DNA from 3 places in the Shewanella sp. 10N.261.52.F9 genome. Region 1 is predicted to be linked to each of the others. Evidence: predicted binding sites of a transcription regulator. Region 1 holds the regulator's gene; each other region holds the start of a gene.

Region 1 (10,509 bases):
AGTTGATACATGGCACCTATATCATCATCCTCGATGGTCAACATGCTATAGCTCCCTTCAGGGATCGGCAGATCGACAATGTCCCAGCCAAATAACTTACTATAAAAATGCTTACTACTATCGATCTTTAGCGAAGCAAGCTCCGCCCAACAGGGCTGACCTTGAAAATATTGGTCCACTTTCATTACGTTTATCCTTAATCAGACAATCCTTTGAGTTAAGACCCTGATTGCTGGCCTGTCCAATATCCTACGCCAGTCGCCGTTAAAACACGCATCTGAGAATGAACTATAATCTAGTACCAGCCGTCATCATGGACGATTCAGAGTGCCAGTATTAACACGCAGCCTGCACTACCTCTTTGCGCCAATTATTATTGTTTTTCTTTGTATTGTTGCCATACAACAACTCGCACTCACTTGCCAAAATTGGTTACCTAAAATAGAACAACTCCCCTATTACTTATTTGGTGTTTCCGCCTTACTTGCGCTGCAATTTAACAGTGCCCGCATTACCTATCTCTCGCTATTTCTGCTGATTTTTTACAGTTTAAAGCAGGGTGCTTTTATAGCTGACGATTTAGTTATATTTAGCGACGAGCAAGCTTTTCTTATTGGCACTTTTATCATTGCGTTTTTAGCGATAAGTAAAGATCGTTCCTTGTTTTCAATGCACTTTTTCAAAATGATAATTGGCATGATTTTATGCGCCCTACTGGCTTGGGGCTGGCATGTAGCGATTAACCTACTAGCGAGTTTGCCTCCGAAAAAGATATCCGACTCACTTAGCTTGCTGCTTTCTTTATATGTACCGATTGGAGTCGCTTGTATTGTGGTGTGTATCTTCTCGGTATGGCGATCCACAGGCACAGACTCAACAATTGCCATAACCCTATTTGTTTGGTTATTTGGTTACTACATGCCTGATCAACTGCCAATCTCAGTGTTATTCACCCTAATAGGTATAGCGTATATCTATTCTATTTTAGCCAAGTCCTATCACTTAGCTTATCGGGATGAATTAACCGGTTTATCTTCACGGCGAGCGCTTAATACTGTAGCACTGTCGCTTAACAAACATTACAGCCTGGCGATGGTAGATATCGACCACTTTAAGCATTTCAATGACACCTATGGCCACGATGTGGGAGACCAAGTATTACGTCTGGTCGCTGCAAAATTAGTAAAAGTCCAAGGTGGCGGCAAAGTGTATCGCTATGGTGGTGAGGAATTTGCAATAGTATTTGAAAACAAAGATATTGAAGTTGTTTTGCCTCACCTTGAAAAACTAAGAAAAAAGATCAGCCAATACGATATTGTGCTGCGTAATGAAAAAAGAAAACTAACCAGCAAAGCTGATAGAGACGTTGTTGATAGTCAAAATCCGACGGTAAATATTACGATCTCAATAGGTGTAGCGGAGCAACACGGTGAAAACTCATTTGATAACACCTTAAAACGGGCAGACAAGGCCTTATACAAAGCAAAAGATAATGGCAGGAATTGTGTGTTTGCCTGATAACTTACGTTGGCAAACCAAACCCAAGCCTACAAAGGAATTGGCTTGGGTCGACAATTTAGATTGAGTAAAAGTAGTAGATTTGCGATTTCATGCGAATGACGATTCCTCGGATAACATCTAAGAAAGCTAAAAATTCAATTGGCTTAGTGCCCGAGATCCACGCTAATCCAACTGAGCCAACCGGAATATCGTAATCGGCAGATTCATTGAGCTTTAGCCTAACAAAGTGATGTTTGTTATTGAGATTTTGCCCCGTCGTCTGCCTAACATTATCGTCCAATGCTAATAAGCGTCCTTGAGACTCACCTGTGGCTTCAACAATACCTTCAACCTCAGCGCTAAATACTTTGCCAGGATAGACCGCAGAGGCAAACTCAGCCTGCTGCCCGACTTTTACATTACGTATCGCCTGATGGTTTACTCGCATCAAGACGTACTTTTCATTGGTGTACATCTGCATTCTCGGTGCAACACCAACGTACTGACCTTCACGCATAATAAAGTTAGTCACATAGCCATCGGTAGGCGCATAAATCTTGGTGTTATCTATGTTCCATTGAGCCTGTGCTACATTCTCATGCTCACTATTCAAATCCGATTGGCGGCTTTCTACAGCTAGACGAGACTTTTCAATATTAAGCAAAGCCGTATGTTCTGCCATTTGCGCCTTTTCAATCTGCGTCGAATAAGTATTGACTTGAGCCTGAGCGAGATCGACAGCAGTTTGCTGTTCATCTAACTGACTCTTAGTAATTGTGTCAGGGACCACTCTATTTTGTTCAATGTAGCGAGCGAGGGTTTTCTGCTTCCAGGCTAAATCTTTGCTAGCAGCATTGAGTTGGTTGTTAGTAATACTGACATCAGCTATAGACACTTCGTGCTGCTTCAATGCAAGCTTTACATCTTCATTGGCCAGTGACAATCCAACTTTTGCCGTCTCTTGCGCAACTAAGGCTTTGTTTAACGCTATCTGATACGGTTCAGCATCAAGATCATAGATTAACTGTCCCGCCTCAACCTTTTGGTTAGGTTGAACATAGATATTTTCAACTTTTCCGCGGATCTGAGAGTTAGCCGGTCGCAGTTGAATATGCGGTGATTGCACCAAAGACCCCCCAGAAAGATCCATTGGGGTGAAATTAAGTAAACCCACCCAAACAAACATTAACCATCCTGTTCCTCCTAAGTAAGCAAAGCCCTTACTGTATAGATTCCAAGGCATACCGACTAAACGTAATAGGTAGATAAATAACGCCCAAACTGCTAAACCCTCAAGCATTATTCTGCTCCTCTTGCGTTATTGACGACTCTATTTCAGGCTCTTTTTCTCGCCACACGTCTCGGATCCTGCGTAGCGCTTTATCGCCATCAACGAAAGCTACCATTACCGCTATCACCCACACCCAATGCCAGACAAAACCTATCCAAGTGAGCGCTGTGATTAAGCCTATTTGTTGATGCTGCTTTTTATGAGCTTTATTAATAGGCATTTCATGGATTTTCCAAAAACCAAAAGCGGCAGCAGCAACTGTAACCACCATCACAACGGCAGCAACACCATGCAGGGCAGTATCTACACCCGAATCGACAAATGGCATGCTAATTAGACTCATAACGACAACCTTAAAACAATGTTTGGATAGCTAGTTTGCCTTACTTAGGGTTAACAACAAGATTGAATACACTTATGTATCAAATAGCATCAACTTATGATTCAATGAGGTATGAGATTTTAGAAGGATAAACTTATGTTACTCAATACAGCCTTTATCCGCTGCTGCTATATATTGCCTGTGCTGAAAGGAGTCGAAGCGCATTATGGCATTAAAGCTCAAGCGTTCGGCGTGCCTGATTTATTGCTGCAAGAAGCAATGACATTAATCCCTTATACTGAAGTATCAACCTGGTTTGAACAGATTGAAGTATTAACTGGGGATGCCGACTTTATGCTAAAGATCCGTCCTCATCTCAGCTTAAGTCATCTTGAGGTTCCCGGAAATTGGTTTTTAAGCGCCCCTGATCTAGCCATTTCTTTTAGGCGAATTAATCATGGTATTTGCTGCTTTCAATCCGGTGCCAGTTACTATGCGCAGCAATCTGGAAAACTATTGAAGTGGTGCTATAACAATCCTTTTGTAAAAGATAAAGCTCGTGCCCATGACTCTTTGCGAGTCGCACTAACTCTATTTAACGCCATCAGGCACTATGTAGGCGACCATTACCAACCTAAAAAAGTAAGACTTAGTGGCCCACCGATTAACCAACAAGCACTTGAAACATTATTTGGCTGCCCTGTGACATGGAATGCACCGCAAACCGAGATTTGGTTAGATATTGATGACTTACTGATGTCGACAGATGATTATATTTATACCCCTGAACCTCTTACAGCTGCCATCCCACTTTCTCAACTAGAAAAATATTTGAATATGCCACAACCAACTGACACCCCTAAGGTGTTATACGAAATGGTTAATTATTCACGTTATTACGGCTTACCAAGTGTTGATACTGTGGCAGCTCTTTTTGATATTTCACGTCAACAGCTGCAAAGGCGACTGCAAAAACTCGGGTTCACTTTCACCTATCTATCAGGCTATATTCTGTGTAATCAAGCAATAAAGTATATGTTGGAAGGCCGAGAGCTTGCGGAAATATCTAAATTACTCGGTTATAGCAACAGTCACAGCTTCAGTCGCTCTTTTACCCGTTTTCGTAGGCAAACACCGACTCAATACCTCGCTAGACTTAATCTAAAAAACAAAAAGCCTCTTTAAAAGAGGCTTTGGATTAATGCTTAATGTTGGCTAAAGGCTTAGCCATAAACAGGAAGTAAACCGGCCATTGCTAATAGGTGACAAGCACCTGTAACCAAGCCAAAAATAATCACCAATACAATTAAAGGTGTGCCGCCTGGCACTCTGAAACTGTCATTATCGGCAAACATCTTACGTGACTTATAGGCCATCATTGCGGGGACAATTGCCGCCCAAATCGTTGCCGCTAGCGCCGCAAAACCAATAGCAATTAAGAAGCCATTTGGGAATAACAAACCCAGAATAGTTGGCGGAATAAAAGTCACCGCTGCAGTTTTTAAACGACCTGCACGCGACTCATCAAATCCAAATAGATCTGCTAAATAATCAAATAGGCCTAAGGTCACCCCTAAGAAAGATGACGCTACAGCTAGGTTAGCAAACAAGGTCAACATAGTATTTAACCAGCTACTTGCCATTACCTCAGACAAGGCACCAACTAACACCCCCATATTACCGCCTTGCGCGATAATATCGATAAATTGGCTACGAGGAATGTTCCCCATGGTCGCCATCAACCAACAACTATAAATGACTAGCGCAATGAAAGTACCAATGAATAGCGCTTTGATAATCGTCTTAGGCTCTTTACCGTAATACTTTACTAAGCTAGGTACGTTGCCGTGGTAACCGAAACTTGCTAAACCGAAAGGTAAAGCAGCAAGCAAATATGGCGCAAAACTTTGTTCACCATCAGGCATAAATAGCTTAGAGGTATCGATATCAATCAGCAGATTACCAACCGCTAAGAAGAAAGTGATTATCATACCACCGAGCATTACAGTAGTAATTCTATCAACCGCTTTAGTACTAATGACGACTATTGCTGCCAACACTCCAGCAAACACTAAACCTGCAATACTTTGAGGCAAATTAATACCTAAGCCTGCAAGACTGTGATTTACAATCGACCCACCGCCACTGATGTAAGCATACGTTAAGATATACAGTACAAATGCGATAGATAGACCATTTACAATACGCCAAAACTGCCCAAGTGTGGTTTTAGTTAACGTATCGAAACTAGCACCTGGCTCAAAATGCAAATTGGTTTCTAGTAGCATCAAACCCGACACCAACATACAAAACCAAATACCCAATAGCATTGCCATTGAATAACCAAACCACATGCCAGCACCTACAACAGGTAGCGAGAACATACCCGCTCCTACCGTTGTACCAGCAATGATCATTGCTCCACCTAATAGCGATTTACCAGCAACCTTATTTTTGGCTGCATTCATATGATTTGCCATTAAGCTTTTTGCTCCGCATGTACACTATCGACAATAGTTTGTCTTACGGATGAGCGTAACAATAAGTTCGCTCTCTCTTTTATACGTTTGATATCCGCGCACCCTTCGTTGTCTGCTAGATAGCCTAGCTCTTTCAATTTGACACTCAGCGTAGCGTATAGCTTCTTGTCATAAAACTCTGGCGCAGTAATACCGTGAAGCGCGCCTAATCTTTGTGCTAGACGATGACTGTCTTTTTCAAGCTCAGAGCGTTCCATATTAGGTTTAACTTCAAGTAAGTTAAACAAAATCGCATAACGCTGCATGGTTTCACTAATCGTACCCGATAACAGCAGTAGCTGATTAATGTTGCTATCAACCACTTCAAAGTGCTCAGCTTCAACAACTAGTCCTTGAGCGACGAAAATATCTAAGATTTGGTTCGCATATAGACTTGGTTCTTCTATCCCCATGAATAGCTCAGCTTCAAGCAGTGGATAGAAGTCGTTAACGATACTCACTACATCATTACGACTGCAGTTTTCTTTCCGTAATAAACAAGCAGCAATTAACGATGGCAGTACCATTAAATGAATAATGTTATTGCGATAGTAAGTCATTGTGATCGCGATGCTTTGATCGATAGAAATAATATCGCCAAGCGGATCGCTTTCAATTTGCAGCTTCTTAAGCTCTAAGCCTTGAGAAACCAAATCATGTCCAGTGCCTTCAGGTACAGAGGTATATTCCGTATAAGGCTGCTCTTTCAGAATAGTTAGATACAAGTCCAACTGCTTCTCTAGCTGCGAGCGCTCTAGGGCATTTTGCTCAGACGCCAATAGAACCATACTGGTTAAGGTGACAGAGCTTACCGCAGCCGCACCGTTGATATTGGTCATGACTCGATTAGCAAGCGTGTTAACCACTGGGGTTAACCAAGATGGTTTCTGCTCTGGATCTTGAGCAAGATCTTCACGCCAAGTTGGAGCTTGTTCATTTAGGAAATTGTGTAGGGTAATTGGTTTACCAAAGTTCACATAGCCCTGACCGAAGTTACCTAGTTTGCGAATAGCACCAAATACCTGCCACACAGATTCTTTCTTTTTCTTCTTACCACTTAGCTCTTTGTGGTAAGTCGCGACTTCCATTACATGGTCATAGCCCAAATACACTGGCACCAAAGTCACAGGGCGCTCAACACCACGCAGCACGCTGTTCAAGGTCATAGCCAACATACCGGTTTTTGGCGCTAATAAACGACCTGTACGCGAACGCCCGCCTTCGGTGAAATACTCAACCGAATAGCCTTTGGTAAATAGCTGATCTAAATACTCACGGAATACTGCGGTATATAGCTTGTTGCCACCAAAACTACGGCGAATAAAGAAAGCACCGCCACGGCGGAACGCTGGGCCTGCAGGCCAGAAGTTAAGGTTAATACCCGCAGCGATATGCGGCGGTACCATGCCTTGATAATAAAGAATATAAGACAGTAACAAGTAATCCATATGGCTACGGTGACAAGGCACATAAACGATTTCATGGCCGTCATGGTGTAACTGTCTTACTTGCTCGGCACCTTTAATGTTGATGCCTTTATATAATTTGTTCCATAACCAAGTTAAGAATCGCTCGGCAATACGAACTAGGCTGTCGGAGTAATCTGCAGCGACTTCGTCCAAGTATTCCATGGCTTTAGCGCGCGCTTCTGCCTCGGAAATCTTTTTGCTCGCAGCTTCTTCTTTAATCGCTTTAGTAATAGATTCTGACTTTAGCAGTGAGTGAAATAGTGCCTGACGCTTTGGCAACTGTGGACCCGTCATCACTTTACGTTGACGTTGGAAATGCACTCGCGCAACACGAGCTAACTTCTGCGCGATACGCTTATCAGTACCATGTTCATCAGCCATGTAACGCAGTGAAACCGCATTGGAAAACTGCACAAAGTTATGACGGCCTAAGAACAAAATCATCAAGCACTTACGTAACCACGTTGGATTTTGGCGCTCAAGCACTGCCGCGCGCATGGTGTCATCTTCTTTACCAGGAGTACGCCCCCAATAAAGGCTTACCGGCACCAACTGAATATCTAACTCACGATTTTGTTTATGCACGCTGAGTAGGCGTTTGAAGCAATCAATATATTGCTCTCCACCTTCTCGTTGGCCAAAAAGTGGCTTACTGCCCTCTAAACAAACAACTCTAGGCGCTTTAACACCATTAACCTCCAAGTCCTCATAAGGGCTTGGTAATCCGAGTTTGGCAGTCATTTCACTCAAAGCCGCAATATCACTAACGGACTCCGTTTTCATGACATAGGCGAGTGGCTTACTCGGATCAAGATTGAGATCGTCAAATGGATCGTGAGGCACAACAACAGTGTGCACCAATTTGCGCTGCAACCAGCGTAAAGATTTAAACCAAAGAGAGTCTTGTTTGGACATGTTTATATGCAATGTTAGTCGCTTCTAATAAGGCGCTAGAATACCAGATATTGAAACGCTTTGCGCGATTGTATTGTTTATACACATAATCCGACTTGTATATTTATAGAACAAAGACTTACAAACAAAAAATGTAAAAACTGCTGATAACACCCAATTAAATTACGTTCATGCTTATTTCATCTTGTTGACCGTCCACTGTGCCATTAATGTCATAGAATCCTTTTGTGGGATCCAGTTGGAAATGAAACTACCTCTAATGTTAAATCAATAGTTTAACGACTAAAATCCGCATAACTACATTGTTTCTTACCGAGATAACATGAAATTATCCGCAGCAATCCGGAGACAATGAAACTGATCTATTCAACCAATTAAGGACGCTAACCAGCATCAAACGGCTGTTAAGCCAATTACCGAGTACCTCTCTAGTGGATATCGGATGAGATAGAAGTTATCAATTTCATATCGCTGGATTTATTTCATTTGAAACTGGATCCCACACCTAGAAAAAAGTTATATCTGGTTATTACTTGCACTCATAAAATTACTGTATATACTGACAGGTACTGTATAGAAAGACAGGGTTAATAATGAGACCACTAACACCACGCCAAGCAGAAATTTTAGAGCTAATTAAACGTAATATTGCTGATACAGGCATGCCACCTACCCGTGCCGAGATAGCTCGACGTTTAGGTTTTAAATCTGCCAATGCTGCCGAAGAGCATTTAAAAGCGCTAGCCAAAAAGGGCTGCATTGAAATTATGCCGGGCACTTCGCGTGGTATTAAATTAACCCAAGAAAGCACTGAAGAAACCGATTTAGGTTTACCACTTATCGGCCAAGTGGCCGCGGGTGAACCTATTCTGGCTCAAGAACATGTTGAACAACATTATCAAGTTGACCCAGCAATGTTCCGTCCTGCTGCAGACTTCTTACTGCGAGTTCGCGGTGACAGCATGAAGAATATCGGTATTCTCGAAGGTGATCTGTTAGCTGTGCATAAGATAGAGCAGGCTCGAAATGGTCAGGTTGTTGTAGCACGAGTCGAAGACGATGTTACCGTTAAGCGTTTTGAGAAAAAGGGCAATAAAGTTTTCTTACACGCTGAAAACGAAGACTACTCACCAATTGAAGTGGATCTAGCAAACCAAAGTTTAAGCATTGAAGGTTTAGCTGTTGGTGTGATCCGCAATGGAGACTGGCAATGAATAAACTAATGGGAACAAGCCCGCGCCACCCAGGTCTTTGGCAAGATATGCCATCGACCACATTGGCAAACAATCCTATCAACGACATCACGACTATGGTTACCCAAACCCAAGGCCGTGATGAACTGAAACAGATTAGTGCACAGCTTTCGCAGCTAAGCCAACAGGGTCGCTGGATTGTACTCATTAGCCCGCCAAATATTGGTTATAAACAAATGTTAGCCGCAGCGGGTGTGCGTATGGACAGAATTTTATTAGTCCACGCAAAAGATGAAGTTGAAACCTTATGGGCAATGGAAAAGGCGTTAACTAGCGGCACTTCTAGTGCAGTGATTACTTGGACATCCTCACTTGATGCTCGCGATAGCAGACGATTACAAATTGTGGCAAAAAGTGCTCGTGCAGCAGGCATTATTATCGAGAACACTCTCGATAATAATACTGAAAATGTAAATGGTCACTTACCAAGTAGCGCAATTAACATACAGGATAATGCTTTTTCACAAGCTTCTCTGTTTGGTGGCATCCATTAATAAATTTTGTTGCTAACCTTGCTAATCTATTCTTTCTAGTAAAGAAATACAGTAATAAAAAAGCTCTCATATGAGAGCTTTTTTATTTCCGTTATTCGGTAAATCAATCGAAAAGTGATCTTGATCAATATTTAAACACCAAGTAGTGTAGGAAGTGATAACAACGATATTTTGTTATATCCGAACGATTTAGTCGTCGGTCTTTAGTTTGATAACAAACAAATTATGATTCAAATTGAGACTGAAATCGGCCTGATATATTTCAGCCGTAGGTGCCAATGTGGTGATACAAAGCAGTAGTAAATACTGAATATACAATAGTCGCTGTCGTAATTAAGTTAGTACGACAAGTTTGACAAAACCACTCGCGCACTTTGAAGTCATCGTTGCTTTTTTGGGAACTGAAGAGTTTACATAGAGCAGAGACTTACTGTGTGACTCTTCTTTGTCTTGTTGACAGAGGAGAAGTCTAGTGAAGCAATTGTTGTATAGTGTGCTAGCGCTACTATTTACGCCCGCGCTTGTTGCATCAGAAATGCCACTTAATATGACAAAAGGTGTTACGGATATCAGTGGTCAGGTCTACAGCCTCCACATGATAATTCTCTACATCTGTTGTGCTATTGGTATCGTGGTATTTGGCGTAATGATTTATGCCATGATCAACCACCGCAAATCTAAAGGCGCTGTTGCCGCCAATTTTCACGAAAGCACTAAAGTCGAGATCTTATGGACTGTTGTGCCTT
Region 2 (10,509 bases), on a different contig from region 1:
ATCATCGAGCTAAAACCCGATGAATACCTTTTAAAACCGTTTAATGCTATTACGCTAAAGCAACGTTTATCGATGGCGATACGTCGCAGACATAAACTAGCAGGCCTTTATGCAGCAGAGCGATTACTTGATGCAGAGCAAGGCTTACAACTTTGCGATGAAATGGCACCATTTCATCCTGAATACTACTTTGTGATTGAACGATTTCGTGGTGTTTTCTTAACAATTTTACAGCGCCACGAACAGGCAAAATCCGTTTATCAGTCAACTCTAGCTAAAAAAGATTTAGATTGGGCCAAAGTAGGTTTAGCCAACTCATTGGCGAACTTAGGCCAAATTACTGAAGCCGAAAAGATAATAAACCAGCTGTTAATCGCTTCTCCAAACGATACACAGGTAAAGACTGAAGCTGCCTATATCAAGCTTAAAGACAGTGATATACCTGCTGCCATTTCACATTTAGAGCTCGCAAGTCAAATTGTACCCGGCAACTCAGAACGAGAGTTAATTATCGTCAATTTATGCTTGTCAGTTGAAGACTATGCACAAGCACTCGCACGTTATCGTTTGTACCTTGAGATCAATAAAGATACATACCGCAATAATGACTACAGTAAGCTCAGCTTAATCCGTGTGATCTTGTATCAAGCACGCTTTGCTACGAATAAAGCGGCGCTATTAGAGGAAGCTAAACACCACCTTCGCTCAGTTATTGGCACCGAAAATGAAGCTATTACCCACGAAATTGAGCTGATTAAAGCGCATATTTCAATGGAGTTAGGTTTTTACCGTTCAGCAATCAGCCTACTTAAGAACCTGCACAACAAAGAGTGCTTTCAGCACTTTTACGCCACCTATCACTACGCTTGGTTGCTTAATATCATGAGTGTTGAAAATGAGTTTAACCAAGCTATAAGCTGGTGCAGTCAAAACCTAGGCTATGAAAGTAACCAAATTATTTTTGCCAGCAAAGTGTCCATGTTAGAAGGCTTAAAAAGCCATAATGAAGATAAAAAAAGCTGGTTAAAAGAGCAGTATCTTATGGTTAAAAATGGCGACCTTGATAAGGTCACTTTATTAGAAACCTATTTGGTCATTAACGAAACTGCACCACTGCTAAAAACGGTATGCTTAAACATTATCAAGTCGTTGACTTACGTTTGGCCAAGGCGCTATGGCGTTGTTCAGGTAAAAGAAATCATTCAGCGTTGCGACAATGTGGTGAGGCAGCTTTACGTGGAAGATGAGCTCTTAACAATTAACTACCAAGAGTATTATCAATCAGCATTAGATAAATGCAAAGGGCGAGTTGATTAAGCGCTTATAGGTAAGAACTTTTTTCTTTAGAACATCGTTATTCTTAACGACAAGTCATATCCAAAAAAGTGGTTCCCGTTGCCCACCGTAGACACATGCCTTGAGACCCGCGGTTGGCGATTGGTAACTGTGAAACTACCGCTTAGAGCACGTCATTTTGTAGCACCAAACAAAAAATACTTGGTGCTTTCATTCAAAAACTAACCACAGCAGTGCTATTTGGCAATCCCTCTCTAATTAAAATTAAGCACAAGTTTTCAATTTTTGAAAATCCAACCTTTTATCCCTACACTCATAAAGCGTGATATAAAACAGCTTTAAATAGCCAATAAAAATTTGGTTGAATCGACAATATAGCAATACATAGCCATAACGAAATTCACCTAAAAGCCCAAGCAATGTAAAAATGAAAACGTGATAAACCTCAATGGATTTATCAACCAGGTATTTACTGTATAGATAAACAGTATATACTGTGTAGTTATACAGTGTTTTGAAAAGGACATCACTATGCTTTGCCAACTCAGTATCAACAACTTTGCTATTGTGCGTTTTCTAGAGCTAGATTTTAAAGCCGGCATGACCAGTATTACTGGTGAAACAGGCGCGGGTAAATCGATTGCTATCGATGCCCTCGGGTTATGCTTAGGTAATCGTGCTGACGCCAATGCTATTAGACCTGATGCGACTAAGGCCGAAGTAAGTGCCCGTTTTTTATTAAATGATACTCCAGCAGCTAAACGCTGGCTTGAAGATAACGATCTTGAACTTGATGATGAATGTATTTTACGTCGCACAATAAGCAGCGACGGACGTTCACGAGCCTATATCAATGGTAATCCAGTACCACTTGCGCAAATCAAGGCACTTGGACAGCTACTTATTGGTATTCACGGCCAGCATGCACACCATGCCATGCTTAAAAGTGAGCATCAACTGACTCTGCTAGATAGCTATGCAAACCATAAGATGCTTATCGATAGCGTAACTGCCAGCTATCACAGATGTAAGACGATTGAGAAGCACTTGCACCAATTACAGATGTCACAGCAAGAACGCCTAGCTCGTAAACAACTTTTGCAATACCAAGTTGAAGAACTAAATGAATTTGCGATTACTGAAGGTGAATTTGAGTCGATTGAGGCTGAACACAAAAAGCTTGCTAATAGCACCGCGTTAATTGAGCTTTGTCGCAGCCAGCTACACATACTGCAAGAAAGCGATGAAGGCAGCGTTGAGTCACTGCTTAATACCAGTATTAGCCAAGGCCAAGATCTAGAAAATTACGATCCAGAGTTAGGCAATGTGGTGTCAATGCTGAACGATGCCCTAATTCAAGTGCAAGAAAGCAGTAGCGAAATCGAACGCTATCTAGATGGTTTAGAGCTCGATCCTGAATATTTTGCTCACTTAGAGCAACGGATCTCTAAAGCTATGCAGTTAGCCCGTAAGCATCAAGTCAGCGGCATTGAGCTATATAGTTACCATCAAACCTTATTAGAAGAACTAGCCGATTTAGGCTCTGACGACGATAAGCTAGATGATATTAAGCAAGAGTTACAAGCTAGCCGAGATGCATACTTACAACATGCAAAAAAGCTTAGCCAAAGCCGTAGCCGCTACGCTAAAGAACTTGATAAACAAGTGACTCATTCTATTCATGAGCTGAACATGCCAAAAGGTAAGTTCAACATTGCAGTTAACTTTAACGAAGCTGTCGTTACGCCAACAGGCTGTGACAACATTGAATTTATGGTCTCAACTAACCCTGGGCAGCCATTACAACCTATTGCTAAGGTTGCATCAGGTGGTGAGCTGTCACGTATCGGTTTAGGTATTCAAGTGATCACTGCTAAAAAGGTCTCTACGCCGACGCTAATTTTTGATGAAGTGGATGTGGGGATCTCAGGGCCAACGGCTGCGGTTGTAGGTCGTATGCTGCGCAGCCTTGGCGAGTCAACGCAGGTATTTTGTGTGACCCATTTGCCACAAGTTGCCGGTAATGGTCACCAGCATATGTTTGTCAATAAAAGCAGTAAAGCCGGTAAAACCGAGACTTCAATGATCGCGCTTGATAAGACCCAACGTATTGAAGAGTTAGCCCGCTTACTCGGGGGCGACACTATTACTAGCAATACCTTAGCTAACGCTAAAGAGTTACTTCTGAGTTAATTCTGCAAGCGAGTGCTATGAGTAAATTCAACAATATGATTTTATAAACTTCAAACAAAAATGCAGAGCCTTAGCTCTGCATTTTGTATGCTGATAGTTAACTCGATTAAGCAAAGTAGTAAGCTAAACCTTGTAAGCATAACAGTGAGAAAACACCAGCAAGCACGTCATCAATCATAATACCAAAACCGCCATGAACTTTAGCGTCAAGCCAGCGAATCGGCCACGGCTTTAAGATATCGAAAAAACGAAACAGTGCAAAACCAATGACTAACCATTGCCAACCTACAGGCGCGGCAACCATGGTTATCAATAGCCCAGCTACTTCATCCCAAACAATTGCGCCATGATCGTGGACACCCATATCTTTAGACGCTTTGTCGCAAATATAAAAACCTGCAAGCACGCTAATCATAGTCAACGTAACATACCAAGATAGACTTAGTGGTGCCATTAATAGATAAAGCGGAATAGCAGCTAAAGTTCCAAAAGTACCCGGTGCTTTAGCGGCAAGCCCCGTGCCAAATCCCAATGCTAAAAAGTGAATAGGATTCTTTAATGACAGCTTAGCTAAGGCTGCATCTTTAGAGAGTAAGTTCATTAATTAAAGTGCTCAAAGCCTAAATTTACTGGCTCAAAAGGTTTGTTGTCGTTTAATAAGGTTAACTGACCACCTGTACAGATCTGACCTATTTGGGTAAAGCGTACACCTGTTTCTGCCAACGCTATCTCTAATGCGCCCTTTTGCGCCTCAGGTACGGTAAAGAGTAGCTCATAATCTTCGCCACCGGTTAGGGCGTAGCTTAGTGCCATTTCAGCAGTAGTATTGCGTTTAAGTTGCTCTGAAAGCGGTAAACGGTCAACATTAATTACAGCCCCCACTTGTGAGCTTTTAATAACATGCTGAATATCAGACATTATGCCATCAGAGATATCAATCGCACTTGATGCAATAGTGCGTAGCGACTGGCCAGCAAGCACTCGTGGAGTCGGCCTATAATGACGATTAACGAGGTAAGCACTGTCTTCACTATCTACAGTGGCTTTATTACGCAAGATATCTAAGCCAAGCGCCGAGTCACCTAAACTGCCTGTAACATAAATCCAATCACCATTCTTAGCACCTTGGCGGGTTAAGCCAACATCTTTTGGTAATTGGCCATTGATAGTAATGGTAATTGCGCGCGGACCACGAGTTGTATCGCCGCCAATAAGCGCCACACCATAATATTCAGCGATTTCAAATAGGCCTTCACTAAATTCAGCTAACCAGCCCTCATCGACATCTGGTAGCGTTAACGCTAATGTCATCCACGCAGGTTCAGCCCCCATTGATGCAAGATCTGACAAGTTTACTGCTAATGATTTATAACCAAGATCCTTGGCGGGCATATTGGGGAAAAAGTGCACATTCTCGACTAAGGTGTCGCAAGAGATAGCTATAGACTTACTAGCGTTTGGCTGCACAATAGCGCAGTCATCACCAATACCAATTACAACATCTTTGCGCGACTGAGCGCGCCCAGTAAAGAAACTTTCGATTAATTGAAATTCTTTCACAATACCAATCACAAATATAAGAGAGAGTTCAAGGAGGTTGCGGTAAGAAACCAGACCGTTGCTTTAGCAAAGATAAAGAAAACCACATGCTTTGCTCAAAGCGCTAATGCGCGGACGATTATAAGTTCCCAGCCAGATATAACAAAAACGGCATCCGAAGATGCCGTTTCAATTATTTATTGCGTGCTACCAGCTTATCTAGAATGCCGTTAACAAACTTATGTCCATCTTCTGCGCCGAATGCTTTTGCAAGCTCGATAGCTTCGTTAATCGCTACCTTATAAGGCACATCCTTGCGGAATGTCAGTTCATAAGTTGCGATACGTACAATCGCTTTTTCAACTGGATCCACTTCATCAAGTGGACGAGTCACGAATGGAGTAATTAGCTCATCCAATTGACTCTTCTTTGTTGCAACGCCGCCTAAAAGCTCACGAAAGTAAGCGATATCAACGCCAGCAACATCTTGTTCAGTTAGAAACTCATGCTCAACATCAGCAATATTGTTACCACTTAGCTGCCATGAGTAAATGGCCTGAACGGCTAAACGGCGGGCCTTACGGCGCTCTGAAGGCTTCATTAAATTGTCCTAAATTACAGCTGTTCTTCAAGTGCTTGCAGAACGTTAACCATTTCTAGCAGACCAAGTGCAGCTTCGCCGCCTTTGTTACCTGCTTTAGTACCCGAACGCTCAATAGCTTGTTCAATGGTATCAGTGGTTAAAACGCCGAATGAAACAGGAATATCAAACTCAAGTGCAACTTGAGCTAAACCTTTATTACATTCGCCTGCAACAAAATCGAAATGAGGTGTACCACCACGGATTACCGCACCTAGTGCGATGATTCCGTCAAATTTTCCGCTAGCCGCAACACGACGCGCAGCAAGAGGCAGTTCAACAGCGCCAGGCACTTTAACTACAGTGATATTTTCATCTGCAACTTGGCCAAAACGCTTAAGAGTGTCAACCGCGCCATCGAGCAAACTATCAACAACAAAGCTGTTAAAACGTGAAACTACGATCGCAACTTTGGCGTTTTTCGATTCGATATTACCTTGAACTACGTTCATTTATCTTACCTAAATTAGCTTAATTACCCTGCATAGGGACGGAAGAGGCGGTATGATACCACAGCACTCCGCGCTGATCTCTATGCAATTAATAAGAAAAGTGTGAATTTAAGCCCCAAGTTGACAGTCAACCTGAGGCAAGTATTTATTCTGCTATATAATCAGTTACTTCTAAGCCAAAGCCTGAAAGAGAGTGGTAACGCTTTGGCGAGCTCAATAGTCGCATAGTCGTCACACCAACATCAGCCAAAATTTGTGAGCCGACACCCACTTGGCGAGACGTTCCTTTCCAAGGTGCTGCAGCTGGTGTACTACCGTTATCTTCCGCTTCAAAAGCTTTTACTTTCGCAAGAATGTCGCTGCTGTGTTCATGGTTGCCCAATAACACAAGTACACCGCCTTCATTACTAATGCGTTCCATTGCTTTTTCTAACGGCCAGCTACGTTGCTGATCACGCTCTGAGTGCAATAGATCATTAAAGGTGTTTTGCAGGTGAACGCGCACTAATGTGTTTTCGGTCACTTCACCTTTAACCAATACATAATGCAATTGGTTATCGATAGTGTCGCGATAAGTCAGCATCTCAAACTCACCAAAGCGAGTAGGTAGCTTACATTTTGCTTCACGAACAACACTGGTCTCTTTTGTGTTGCGGTATTCGATTAGGTCAGCAATAGTGCCCATCTTCAAACCGTGCTTCTCAGCGAAGATCTCTAGATCTGGACGACGCGCCATAGTGCCGTCGTCATTTAAAATTTCAACAATCACTGATGATGGCTCAAAACCAGCAAGACGCGCTAAATCACAACCTGCTTCTGTATGGCCTGCACGGATAAGTACCCCGCCTTCTTGCGCCATCAACGGGAAGATATGGCCTGGCTGCACGATATCAGCAGGCTTAGCATCTTTACCAACAGCGGCAAGCACAGTTACTGCACGATCTTGCGCTGAGATACCTGTAGTGACCCCTTCAGCCGCTTCAATAGAAACAGTAAAGTTCGTCGAGAACTGGGCGTTATTGTTAGTTACCATTAACGGCAAGTTCAATTGCTGACAACGTGCTTTAGTTAGTGTTTGGCAGATAAGGCCGCGACCAAAAGTAGCCATAAAGTTCACCGCTTCTGGCGTCACCATGTCAGCAGCCATAATTAGGTCGCCTTCATTTTCTCTGTCTTCGTCATCCATCAAGATGACCATCTTACCTAGACGAATATCTTCGATGATCTCTTCTATACTATGTAACGCCATGTTCAGACCTTTATTTTTTGCCACTACAATGAACAACTTGCATCGAGGTCAATGCTCTCTTGTAGTGAGTTATTAATGATTATTCTTGTATCTTCCGCTTAATATAAGCTGATTAAGACAAATTTAATCGCCAAAACAGCCTTAAGCCAGTATTTATCTTAAAAATCCTGAGCGAGCTAACAGTTCCATAGTCACTTCAGACTTAGGTTTACTGTCTTGCGCTTGACTGCCATAGCTCATCAAACGCTCTAAATGTCTCGCAATTAAGTCCACTTCAATGTTAACGCTTTCACCAGCTTTAAGATCCACTAACGTAGTTTCACCAGCTGTATGCGGCACAATAGTCAGTCTAAACTTATGCCCTTGCACCTCGTTAACCGTTAAGCTGACACCATCAATAGTTATTGAGCCTTTATGGGCGATATAACGCCCCAGCTCTGGTGGTGGAGATAACCAAAACTCAATAGCTTGACCGCGAAATTGCCTATCGTCCACATGAGCAATACCGTCCACGTGGCCACTTACCATATGCCCGCCTAAACGAGTCGTTGGTGTCACCGCTTTTTCAAGGTTAACGGCTTTTCCTACTTGATAATGAGAGAAACCCGTCAAACTTACGGTTTCGGCAGAGATATCTGCTACATAACCATCGCTCATGAGTTCGACTACGGTTAGACATACGCCGTTAGTGGCAATACTGTCACCCAGTTTAACGTCTGATAAATCTAATTTGCCGCTGGCAACGGTTAAGCGAATGTCGTCACCGCGACGTTCTACTTTTCTTAAATGACCAACTGACTCAATAATCCCAGTAAACATAGATTAATTACTCACTCTTAACGTTAAGCGGGTATCTTTGCCCACTTTACGTTCATCGATTAGGTTGATTCGCGGGATGTCTGACATCGTTTGGAAGTCATCTAGCGTAAGTAAATTACGCCCATGCCCGCCTAAAATCTTCATCGCTTGATACAATACTAATTCATCAGCCAAGCCTTGGTTCAACACTGCGCCAGCCAAGGTTGCTCCCGCTTCTATCAATACAGAATTACACGTTTTACCCAGTAGAGTTAACAAAGCCTGCAAGTCTATGCGGTCATTAACGGTTGGTAATACTTGTTGCGACATATGTGCAGGCCAAGCTGCTTGAACATTTGAAGGGTAAGGTTTGCTACTCACCAATAACACTGGCGAAGCTTGCTTAAATAAGTTTAGCTCAGCACCAAGACGCGCTTGCGTATCGACGACAACACGCAACGGTTGATGGATTTCAGCAGGTGCGAGTTGATTTGCCAACCAGCCTAACTCGCTATGACGCACATTAAGACTTGGGTCATCAGCGAGAATAGTTTCAACGCCAGTAACCAATGCACAATGCCGCGCACGAAGTCGCTGTACATCGCTGCGTGCTTCAGGGCCTGTTATCCACTTAGACACACCATTTGATAATGCAGTCTTGCCATCAAGACTTGCTGCAAGCTTTACTGTTACCCAAGGCAACCCCATTTGCATGCGTTTTAAAAAGCCCAAGTTAACCTGCTTTGCCTCTTCAGTCAGCAAGCCAACATCCACTTGAATTCCTGCATCGCGTAGCATAGCAATACCGCGGCCAGAGACCTCAGGATTAGGGTCGGTTACAGCAATAACCACCCGACTAACACCATGCTCTATTAATGCTTTAGCACAAGGCGGAGTGCGCCCATAATGGCTGCATGGCTCAAGCGTGACATAAGCAGTAGCGTCTTTAGCATCATCCCCAGCCATGTTTAACGCATAGACTTCAGCATGAGGACCACCAGCACGGATATGATAACCTTCACCGACGATTACGCCATCTTTAACGATAACGCTACCTACACTAGGATTTGGACGGGTGGTGTACATGCCTTTTTGTGCCAACTGAATGGCAAGGCTCATCATTTGACTATCTTCGCTAGACCACATAATGGCGGCAATTCCGATTGTTGATTTGATGGAGAGCCCAGTCGTGAACTGCGCCCTTGTCACTTAGATTACTTTCTAGGTTATTTTTGCAGCTTAGCGATAGCGTCGCCAAACTCTGAAACATCTTCAAAAGCGCGATAAACTGAAGCAAAACGAATATAGGCAACTTTATCTAAGTTAACCAACTGTTCCATCATCAAGTTACCGATCATTTCAGATTTCACTTCACGTTCACCTGTGGCGCGCAAAGTCGATTTAATCTTAGTCAATGCCTGCTCAATTTGATCCATTGATACAGGTCTTTTCTCTACGGCTCTTAACATGCCACCACGCAGCTTTTCTTCATCAAAAGGCTGGCGACTACCGTCTTGCTTTACCACACGCGGCATCACTAACTCCGCGCCTTCAAAAGTAGTAAAACGTTCGTGACACTGAACACACTCTCTACGTCGACGCACCTGGTGGCCGTCAGCGACTAATCGCGAATCAATCACTTTTGTGTCAGTTGCGCTACAAAATGGACAATGCATTTAGCCTCCGGTTAGAAATTAGGTCGTTTCACTCACTGGATTTAGCTAAACCTCAGAAAGTAGACTCGAATCAAAAGTATGCTTGAATACAAACAAAAATGGCCGCATAAATGCGGCCATTGGAGTCTACCTGATTTAACCCTTAAGGTTAACCGTAAACAGGGAACTTAGCGCACAATTCTAGAACCTGAGCCTTAACGCGCTCGCTAACGGCTAGATCTGAAATGTCGTCTAAGATGTCACACATCCAGTTAGTCAGTAACACTGACTCTTCTTCACCAAAACCACGACGAGTGATTGCTGGAGAACCAATACGTAGACCAGATGTCACAAATGGTGAACGAGGATCGTTTGGCACTGAGTTTTTGTTTACTGTGATGTTAGCGTTACCTAGGGCAGCGTCAGCATCTTTACCAGTGATATCTTTGCTGATTAAATCAAGCAAGAACAGATGGTTGTCAGTACCGCCAGATACCACATCGTAGCCACGCTCGATGAAAGTACGTGCCATTGCTTTAGCGTTAACAACAACTTGCTCTTGGTAAGTGGTGAACTCTGGGTCTAGTGCTTCTTTAAATGCAACCGCTTTAGCAGCGATAACGTGCATTAAAGGACCACCTTGGCCACCAGGGAATACCGCAGAGTTTAGCTTCTTGTAGATATCTT
Region 3 (10,509 bases), on a different contig from region 1:
AGGCTCTAAAGCACTTGGGAATGGGATATCAGGCGTTACGCCTTTCAACTGTGTACTACCGCCGTTAATACGGTAGAACTTTGCTATCGTATATTGCACATGACCAATTGGTTTTTCGTACATATCGTAGATTCGGCCTAGGCTCTTATGTTGCTGAACAGTACCTTTACCGAATGTCGACTCACCAACAATTAACGCACGATCATAGTCTTGTAATGCCGCAGCAAAAATTTCTGATGCTGAAGCACTATAACGATCAACCATTACGGTTAACGGACCATCATAGGTAACACGTCCATCGTTATCACGATTTTGTGTCACACGACCATTGGCATCACGAATTTGGACTACCGGGCCTTGTTCAATAAACAAACCAGTTAAAAGTGTAGCTTCTGTTAACGCACCGCCACCATTGCCACGAAGGTCGATAATGATCCCTTCAACTTTGGCCTCTTTTAATTCTGCTAATTCTTTAGAAACGTCTTTAGACAAATCCATATAAAAGCCAGGGATTTGAATCACGCCTACTTTACGGTTTGCGTATGGACCTTCTGTAGGTTCAATGACTTTTGATGTTGCTGCGCGATCTTCTAAACGAATCTTGTCGCGAACAATTGTTAGCTCAAATGTTTTCGCACTTGTGCCGCCTTTCTTAGGCAAGATTTCTAATACAACCTTACTGCCTTTAGGCCCTTTAATCAGCTCGACAACATCGTCAAGACGCCAGCCAATAACATCAACAATTTCTTTACCTTCTTGGCCAACACCAATAATTCTATCTTCTGGCGATAATTTTTCACTTGAAGCCGCTGGGCCGCCAGCAACAAGGCTCTTAATTACCGTATAGTCATCATCAACTTGTAAAACGGCACCAATGCCTTCTAGGCTTAGATTCATTTCCATCTGGAAACGTTCAGCGTTTCGTGGTGACAGGTAACTTGTGTGTGGCTCAACAGTGCGAGCAAACGCGTTCATTACGCCTTGGAATACATCTTCACTCTTGGTCTGGCTTAAACGTTTAATTGCGTTGTTATAGCGCTTTTCTAACACTTCAACAATTTCGTCCCAGTTTTTACCCGTTAGAGAAAGGTTTAACGCATCGTATTTAACGCGTTGACGCCAAAGCTCATTTAATTCAGCTTCAGTTTTAGGCCAACTCGCCTCTTTCCGATCGTACTGATATTCGTCACCCGCAACGTCAAATGCCATCTCTTCATCTAGTAAAGATAATGCATAGACAAAGCGCTCGTAACGACGTTTTTGAACAAGCTCGTACATAGCGTAAGCTTGATTCAAGTCGCCGCTTTTTAGCATATCGTCAAATTGTGTTGAATAGCCTTTGAAACCATCAATATCAGACTGTAGTAAAACATTCTTACGGTAATCTAATTGCTTCAAATAACGATCAAATACTTGCTCAGAAAACACATCATCCATATCAAAACGATGGTAATGTGAACGAGTGAAGAGACCAGTAACACGTTTACTGGCTACTTTGTGCTGCGGTTCCTGCTTAAGAGCGGGCAACTCGCTGAATTGAATAGTAGGGCTTACGGCCCATGCCGAGAATCCGACAAAAATACCGGCAATAGATACAGCCAGAGAAAGTTTTCGCATCAACAAGTTACTCCTTTATATGCTTCTAAGCCATTACAGCAGTATGTGCTCAACTCTAACTTTGATGGTTAAACCAGAGTCTAGTTGAACCTGAACATCTTCTTTCTTAATGTCCAAAATCACACCAGCAACTGGTGCCTTACCTAACTTAACGTTAACACGCTGATTGGCTTTTAATTCAGCTAATACTGCAGGTGTTAAGTTCTCTGCCACTACCGCTTCTTTAGCAGGCTTGCTGCTTGCTGCAGGCTTAGGACGTTTAGCAACAGGCTTCTTAGCTGGTTTTTTAGCAGCTTTAGCTGTTGGATTTGCAGTCTTAGCTTGAGCAAGACGTTTAGCCTTCGCTTTATCTTGGCTTTCTTTTAGTGTAGCTGCCGCGTGGTCAATGTGCTCTTGCTCTAATTCACCACATTCGTTGCCATCTAAATCGATACGTTGTGCGCCTGCTTTCACGCACTTTAAATAACGCCAGCTGCTAGTGTATCTTCTTAATGCGATTCTCAGCTGAGTTTTACTGACTTTAGAATCATCAGCTAACCTTTCCGCTAAATCTTGAAACAAACCAATTTTTAATGGCTTAGTTTCGCCTTCAGCTATAAAGCATAAAGGAAATGTTTCGTACAAATACGCAAGAATAGCGTTGGTATCGGTCAACTTTTCTGTTGATTCCATCTTTACTTCCACAGTTTAAAAAAGGGACACCACTGATAAGCACTATCGCTGAGTTCAGTTTATGTGTCGTTTATATTTGTCTGATCAGAGCTAAAAGCACAAATGAAAAATCGTTAACATTTGTTTTTACACTCTAAAACCAAACCTACCTTAGCAACATAAAAGCCTAAACTCCATGCATTCATTTGCTGAATTGTCAGTGTTTAGTTTTTTCATTACTCAAACCGCTTATTATAGAGAGGCTTCAAATGATTGCGACCTACAATTAGCGATAATTGGTCGTAGTTTAACCAAATAGGCAGATTTCGAGACTTTTAACCAAAGTTTCGACGCCTTGTTGATCAATTTCGCTGAATCTTGATAACGATGGGCTATCAATATCGAGCACGCCAATAACAGTTCCATTTTTTCTTAGCGGTACAACCAACTCCGAATTGCTTGCACTGTCACATGCTATATGACCTTCAAACTGGTGAACATCATCTATTCGCTGGCTGATATTCATAGCGACCGCTGTTCCACACACGCCTTTTCCAATAGGAATACGCGTGCAAGCCACTTTACCTTGGAACGGCCCGAGTACCAATTGATCATTTTTCAATAAATAGAAACCGACCCAATTTAGATCTGTCATATTGTCATTTAATAATGCTGAAAAATTAGCAAGCGCCGCAACGATGTCATCTTCACCTTCGAACAACGCCTGGACCTGTCTATTCAACGTATCGTAAAAATCATTCACCTTTAACAATCCCCAACAAGTTCATCTAAAGCTAAAATATAATTGCAGCATTCTAACAACAAACAGAGTCATTTGTTCAAGCGGTTTTATTTAGGCTCTTTATTCTCGGTTTTTTTTGGTGTTTTTTTAGGCGTCACTTTTTTATCTAACGAACCACCTTTTAACAAAACTTGTAAATCATCTTTATGTTGAGCAAGGAAAAAACCTAACTTTTCAATATCGTTCTCTGCTAAGTCAAGTTCACTTTTAGATAAAAATGGAATCAGATTGTCAGCGATATCTAGCATCTTATCGTAGGCATCAGCCTCCTTTTTAGATGTAAAAGTCATCTTTTCAACCCCTTCTCTAACCACTACAAATTGAGTTACAACGGCCATATCCAACCTCACACTGTTTTTATATACAGTAAAGAGTCTCATAGATTGAACTTCTTATGCAAGTTTTCTTGATTATCTGATAAACTTCTGTGGTTAATGGCTCAATATTTTCAAAAGCATACGTGTCAAAAGCCATGATTTGCATTGAAATCAACGTAGGTATTGTCCACTTGAATACAAAACGGATGGGAATGGAAACCGAAGATTGTAGTATTACATTATGTCAATCGTGTGATCTTGTGATTAGGAAGCGTGCATTGCCTAGCGGTGTGCGTGCGCTATGCCCTCGTTGCCATACCCCGCTTTACGATACTCCTTATTGCTCTATAAACGGTATGCTAGCTCTATGTTTAACTGCCGTATTCTTTTTTGCACCTGCTAATTTATATCCCGTGTTGGAACTTGAATTTCTCGGCAGCATGAGAACCACGACCGTGTTAGAAGGCGCATTAGCCGTTTACTACCAAGGTTACTGGCTCGTTGGAGTAGCTGTTTTAATCTCGGCCGTTGTTGCACCAGGGTTATTATTAATCTCTATATTAAGTCAGATCCTCATTATCAAGTTCGGACTAACGTCAATGATGTTAAGAACAACCTTAAAACAATTATTAAAAATGCAAGGATTGTTAACCCAGCTTACAATGCTTGAAATTTACGTTATCAGTTTTTTAGTCGCAGCTTTCAATTTGGCCGACTTCGCGACAGTATCTTTTGGCTTCGGTACGTTCTGTTTTACTATGCTATTTATTATGACGCTGTTTTTAATGCGGGAATACGACTTGGAACACATGTGGAGTTTTCTTGATGAGCATAAATAGTGGCGGCCCGTTGGGAAAAGACATTGGTTTAACCTTATGCAAAACGTGTAATAAGGTGACTTGTTGCAAATCTAGGACATGCAGTCGCTGTGATGCACCATTAATTATTCGTGACTACGCCAGTGTGCAAAAAAGCTGGGCACTACTCATCACTGCTGCAGTCCTACTCATTCCAGCTAATATCTATCCAATAACGACATTGACTAATCAAGGTCGTGTAACACAAGACACCATTTTTTCAGGGATCGCCCACTTAGTTAAAACTGATATGATCCCTATTGCCATCATTTTATTTACTGCGAGTATCTTGGTACCAATTTTAAAAATTGTTGGTTTAACCATTTATTTATCAGCAATTACCTTTAAATTACCTATTTCAAAAAAGAAGTTAATGACTGGTTTTCATATTATTGAATGGATTGGACGCTGGTCAATGCTCGACCTTTTTGTGATCTCACTGACTGTTGCAGTGGTTAATATGGGACAATTGTTAGATGCAAAACCTGCCCCAGCTGCAACAGCGTTTGCCTTAGTAATTTTACTCACGCAGCTCGCTGCAAAAGTCATAGATACCCGTTTACTCTGGGATAGATTGGAAGCAAAAAATGACTCAAGTACAAACACCTAAAATCGTCAAGAAAAAACTATTTTCACCGATTTGGTTATTACCTATTATTGCACTGGCACTCGGTGCTTGGCTCGGTGTCAAAAGCATTCGTGAGTCAGGTATTGAAGTCACAATCCATTTCCCTAGTGCTACGGGTATGGACATAGGTAAAACCTTAGTAAAATACCAAGGGTTAACTGTTGGTAAAGTGGTTGATATGAGTATTGACGACCAACTACAGGGCGTCGATGTAAAAGTGATTATGGACTATCGTTCAGAGCCTTTTATTAATCAAGGTACAAAGTTTTGGTTGGTCAAACCCAAAGCCACGATTACTGGTGTTGAAGGCTTAGATACGCTTTTTTCGGGCAATTACATCAGTATTTTACCCGGTGAAGGAAAGTCAGAAACCTACTTTGAAGCCGAGACTAAAGCGCCAGTCATTACCCCGGGCGTAGAAGGCCTAATAGTTAATATTACCTCAGATAAATTAGGCTCCTTAGATGTGGGTTCGCCAGTATTTTATCGACAAATCCCAGTTGGCCAAATTGTTGGTTATCATCTTGAGAATGCCGAGCAGATCCTAGTTACCGCCTTTATCCAACAGCAATATGCAGAGCTTGTGAAAATCGATTCACAATTTTGGAATGTATCAGGTATTAGTGTTGATGCTTCATTATCAGGAATTAAAGTTAGCAGCGAGAGTTTAGCGTCGCTCCTGGCTGGCGGTATTAGCTTTAGCTCTAATAGCGGTTCAACACTTGCTCAAAACAATCATGAGTTTGCACTATATGATAGTGAAGATGACGCGCTAGGTGGCACTCAATTTGAGCTAATCGCTAACGGAAGCGAATCTGTATCTCAAAATACTTCGATTGTATATCGTGGCATACAGATTGGCCAAGTAACCAAAAAATCTTTAAGTGATAATGGCATCTTATTAGCCGCTAAAATCGATAGCATGTATCAAGAACTCTTGACTGAAAGTGCAAACTTTTGGCTCGAAGGCGCTGATATTTCGCTATCAGGTATCAAACATCCAGAACGTTTGATTACTGGCAATGTTATAAACTTTGTTCCAGGTTCAGGCCCAGCTAAACAACAATATCAACTATTGACTCAAGCACCAGAGCCCAAAAATATCAGCAAATTACTGGTAACTTTGCATTCAGATTCTAATCCAGGAGTTAGTGCTGGAGCAGAAATTCGCTATAAGCAAATAAAGATTGGTCAAGTACTGAGCGCAAAATTAAACGATGCTTTTACTCAGGTTGAATATCAAGTCGAAATCGCTGCAGATTTTGCCGAGTTAGTTAGTAAAAATAGCCATTTCATTGCAGAGTCGGCATTAAAAATCGATGCAAACTTAGATGGTGTAAAGGTAAAAACGAACGATTTTAATACACTAACAAATGGTGCATTAAGCTTAGTTAGAGGAACAAATAAAGCCCTTGCGACTGACGGCGACTCACTATACGTATTTGCTAGCAGTGAAGATGCCAAGGTGTTTTATAGCAAACAGCATTTAATCAAAAAACGCTTAATTAACCAAGACGCTGCGGATCTCGTTGCTGGCTCGCCAATTTATTATAAGAAAATGCAAATAGGTGAAGTCACTTCAGTACAATGGCAAGCCGCTGAGAACAACTTTGCTATTGATATTGCCATAGAACGTACCTTTAAAAGTCTGCTTAACGAGCAAACTGTATTTTGGCGTAATAGCGCGCTATCAATTAACGCGAGTTTAAGTGGTGTTGAAGTGGAAGTCGCTCCTTTGATGGGTGCACTAAAAGGTGGCATCAGTTTGGGATTACTTGAGCAAGGCAAAGTCGTTAACTCAACCAGCCTATATGAGTCTAAGTTATTAGCGATGAGTCAAGCCAAGCCAATTAAGCTTACCTTCCCAGCAACGGTACAATTAACAAGCAAAGCACCTATCAGATATCTAGGGCATAAAGTCGGTGAAGTAGAAACTGTAACCTTGGGTGCAGACCTTAATAAATTGAACGTTAACGCATACTTATATGGGGAGTACGCAGCTAATTTTGTCCAACAAGATGCAGCATACTCTGTTGTTACTGCCGATATCTCGCTTGCGGGAATAACTGCACCAGAGACCTTAATTAGCGGCCCTTACATAGAAGTCTACCCAGGACATAGTGTAACAACTTCATCAGAGTTTATCGGTACGATTGAAAAGCCTGTTTATACCCAAGCAAATGAACTGAGATTTACTTTATCAGATAGCTCACTAGGCTCAATAAAGTCCGGTACAGGAATATTTTTTAGAGGTATAAAAATCGGTCAAGTTGATGCATACGAGCTATCACAGCAAGGTACAGGAGTGTTGATGCAAGCTCATGTAGAAAATAAATATAAGCATCTAATCAATCAGACTAGCGTGTTTTGGGATCTTTCAGGAGTGAAGGTCGACGTCGGAATTTTCTCTGGAGCGCAGATAGAAACAGGCTCTTTAGAAACTATATTAGCAGGCGGGATTGCAGTAGCAACACAAGCGACAACCACTTCAACCAATGAGCTTACTAGCAAGCAGACTTTTATATTAAATAGTGAAATCGATCCTGCTTGGTTGAATTGGTCTCCTATACAAACAAGTCAAAACTAATGAGTTCCAGTTAAAACGGCTGTTAATCAAAACATAAAAAACGAGGCAAATGCCTCGTTTTTTATGTGCCTTTCTAAAACGGTAAATTATCCACTAATCCCATATCAGTCATGAATATAACCATTCAAATAATTCGCGTACCTTAGGAAGCCTCGTATTGTGTTCGAAATTCAAGCAGTTGACGTTATAGAGCAATGTTAATTGACAATTACCAAGTGCAGGCGATTAACCATAGAATTGATAACAAACAAGTATTGCAGCAATAATTCCCGCTAAGTCCGCAAATAAACCACAAGCCAATGCGTGACGTCCATTACGGATCCCAACCGCACCAAAATATACCGCCAATACATAAAATGTGGTTTCTGTACTACCTTGCAATATGGCTGCTAATCGGCCGGCAAAAGAATCTACCCCATAGTGTTGCATGGTTTCTAACATCATAGCTCGTGCGCCTGAACCACTAAAAGGTTTCATAATCGCGGTAGGCATAGCATCTACAAAACGCACATCACCACCTGCTACAGCAACCACGCTAGCGATCAATTGCAGTAAATAATCTAAAGCACCTGATGCTCTTAATAATGCTATAGCTAACAGCATTGCCAATAAATACGGAATGAGTTTAATTGATTGTGAAAAGCCCTCCTTAGCCCCTTCAATAAACTCATCATAAACGGCCACTTTACGAACGCCTGCAACTAAAACAAAACTAAAGATAAGCAGCAGCAAGATCCCGTTACCGAGTGCGGTACTCACCTCGCCTATTACGGTCACAGTGAGAGTACTGAGATAAAAGACCAGGCCAATAATCGAAGATAATATAACGCCGGCATAGCCCAAAACTACAGCGTTAAATAGTGATAACCGTTGCACGAGTGCAACTATCGTTAGCCCAGCCAAAGTTGATGCTGTTGTCGCTAACAATATAGGTAAAAAGATATCTGCTGGTGCTGCTGCACCTTGTTGAGCGCGATATAAAAACACCGTGACAGGGACTAAAGTTATCGAAGAGGTGTTAAGCACTAAAAATAAGATCTGCGCATTAGTTGCTACGTGTTTATTTGGGTTTAACGTTTGTAGATCTTGCATTGCTTTTAGCCCTAAGGGCGTCGCAGCATTATCTAACCCCAACATATTTGCAGTTAGATTCATGGTCACACTACCGTATGCGGGATGGCCTCTTGGTACTTCAGGCATTAATTTAGATAATAACGGTTCAAACAATCTTGAAAATAAAGCAACGACACCAGCTTTTTCCCCAACTCGCATTAAGCCCATCCACAAAGAAAGAACTCCCACTAAACCAAGTGCAATCTCAGCCGCTAGTTTAGAGCTCGAAAAAATTGCACTAACGCTTGATGAAAGCACTTCGGTATGGCCTGTCAGCACTTGGGCCAATATCGCCACTAATGCGGTAGCAAAAAAGCCAAACCAGATCTTATTTAGCACGCAGTTAATCTCTTTTAATCTGTTATAATCCTGATACTTTACCGCATTATCTTCGACATATGGCTCATTTTAATCAGAATTTTATCGACAGTATCGAACGCGAACTCCCAGATCACCTTTCTATGGAAGACTTTATTGCTTATAGCAATCAGCCACTGCGTCTTTCTATTCGGGTGAATACTTTAAAAATTAGCGTCACTGATTTTATCGAACTAATGACACCAAAAGGTTGGCAGTTTGACTCTATACCTTGGTGTGCAGAAGGTTTTTGGATCACCAATAGCCAGAAGATTCAACTTGGCAACACGATAGAGCACTTGCAAGGCTTGTTTTACATCCAAGAAGCGAGTTCGATGCTGCCGCCAACCGCATTGTTTAAAAATGAAAATAGCCAAAATATAAAAGTACAAACAGATACTGTAGTACTTGATATGGCATCAGCCCCTGGCTCTAAAACAACTCAAATTGCAGGGCTAATGCAAAACAAAGGTTTGTTAGTGGCTAATGAATATTCTGCTAGCCGTGTCAAAGTACTCCATGCCAATATAGCCAGAATGGGTGTCGCAAACTGCGCTCTTACTCACTTCGATGCAAGAGTGTTTGGTGAATATCTTTTTGAAACCTTTGATTCAATTTTGTTAGATGCACCTTGTAGTGGTGAAGGTACTATCCGCAAAGACCCTGACGCACTGAAAAATTGGGATAACAATGAGAATAAAGGCATAGTTGCAACCCAGAAAGCATTGATTGAATCGGCATTTTTAGCATTAAAGGTTGGCGGAAACATGGTTTATTCAACTTGTGCACTAAGTCGCCAAGAAAACCAAGACGTCTGTAACCACTTAAAAACAACTTTCGGTAATGCTGTAGAGTTTGCTAGTTTAGAGAAGCTATTCCCCAATGCAGAAAAGGCCTGTACAAAAGAGGGGTTCTTACACGTTTGGCCACAAATTTATGATAGTGAAGGTTTTTTTGTCGCAAAAATAAACAAGGTTTCAAAGGTTGAACGCCAACAAGATGAACCAAGAAAACAAAAGAACTTCCCATTTACTGCCGCGAAAGCAAAACAAGTTGCAGAACTTGTGCTGTATTTTAAAGAGACTTTCAATATCGATATACCTGATGATGCGCAGATAATGGAGCGAGATCTCGAGTTTTGGTTATTCCCTCAAGCTGTATTGCCGCTTATTGGAAAAATGCGCTTCCAACGGATTGGGATCAAACTCGCGGATGCATTGAAAAAAGGCTATAAAGTTCGCCACGAAGCGATCTTAGCTTTATCGTCTCCAACCCAAATAGAACTTAGCGATGAGCAGGCAAAAGAGTTTTTGATGGGACGTGATATTAGCCTTGCTGAAAGAGTAAAACCACAGGGTGAAGTAATTGTCAGTTATGCAGCGAATCCACTTGGGGTTGCAAAGCACTTAGGTAATAAATTAAAAAACAACCTCCCTAGAGACTTAGTTAAAGATAAGATAGCCCTTTACCTATAAAACTTTAGTGCATAAATACATAAAAAGTTACATTTGGATGATGTTGACACAAAAATAACCACCCACAAATAAAAAAGCTGGTCTACACTGTATAACATCAGTTTA

Evidence for each region. The regulator LexA, encoded in region 1, represses DNA repair genes until DNA is damaged. The targets are predictions, from matches to a motif close to TACTGTATNNNNATACAGTA.
Region 2: the regulator LexA is predicted to act here: its motif matches at 1,767-1,786, upstream of recN (DNA repair protein RecN).
Region 3: the regulator LexA is predicted to act here: its motif matches at 3,420-3,439, upstream of AB4298_RS03370 (YebG family protein).

What each region holds. Positions count from the first base shown of each region.
Region 1 is NZ_JBFRNX010000008.1:210,564-221,072, forward strand. It holds gene AB4298_RS06755 (VOC family protein) at 1-185, opposite strand, end outside; gene AB4298_RS06760 (GGDEF domain-containing protein) at 328-1,518, shown strand; gene AB4298_RS06765 (HlyD family secretion protein) at 1,577-2,800, opposite strand; gene AB4298_RS06770 (MFS transporter) at 2,793-3,134, opposite strand; gene AB4298_RS06775 (AraC family transcriptional regulator) at 3,270-4,298, shown strand; gene mtr (tryptophan permease) at 4,337-5,593, opposite strand; gene plsB (glycerol-3-phosphate 1-O-acyltransferase PlsB) at 5,593-8,016, opposite strand; gene lexA (transcriptional repressor LexA) at 8,610-9,230, shown strand; gene AB4298_RS06795 (cell division inhibitor SulA) at 9,227-9,763, shown strand; gene coxB (cytochrome c oxidase subunit II) at 10,236-10,509, shown strand, end outside.
Region 2 is NZ_JBFRNX010000012.1:257,604-268,112, reverse strand. It holds gene AB4298_RS08930 (response regulator) at 1-1,317, shown strand, start outside; gene recN (DNA repair protein RecN) at 1,828-3,489, shown strand; gene AB4298_RS08920 (phosphatidylglycerophosphatase A family protein) at 3,596-4,090, opposite strand; gene thiL (thiamine-phosphate kinase) at 4,090-5,049, opposite strand; gene nusB (transcription antitermination factor NusB) at 5,222-5,629, opposite strand; gene ribH (6,7-dimethyl-8-ribityllumazine synthase) at 5,644-6,120, opposite strand; gene ribBA (bifunctional 3,4-dihydroxy-2-butanone-4-phosphate synthase/GTP cyclohydrolase II) at 6,266-7,369, opposite strand; gene AB4298_RS08895 (riboflavin synthase) at 7,523-8,188, opposite strand; gene ribD (bifunctional diaminohydroxyphosphoribosylaminopyrimidine deaminase/5-amino-6-(5-phosphoribosylamino)uracil reductase RibD) at 8,192-9,313, opposite strand; gene nrdR (transcriptional regulator NrdR) at 9,394-9,843, opposite strand; gene glyA (serine hydroxymethyltransferase) at 9,992-10,509, opposite strand, start outside.
Region 3 is NZ_JBFRNX010000004.1:96,249-106,757, forward strand. It holds gene prc (carboxy terminal-processing peptidase) at 1-1,617, opposite strand, end outside; gene proQ (RNA chaperone ProQ) at 1,651-2,289, opposite strand; gene msrC (free L-methionine (R)-S-oxide reductase MsrC) at 2,576-3,031, opposite strand; gene AB4298_RS03370 (YebG family protein) at 3,118-3,408, opposite strand; gene AB4298_RS03375 (paraquat-inducible protein A) at 3,594-4,226, shown strand; gene AB4298_RS03380 (paraquat-inducible protein A) at 4,213-4,854, shown strand; gene AB4298_RS03385 (PqiB family protein) at 4,832-7,459, shown strand; gene AB4298_RS03390 (spore maturation protein) at 7,685-8,911, opposite strand; gene rsmF (16S rRNA (cytosine(1407)-C(5))-methyltransferase RsmF) at 8,971-10,404, shown strand.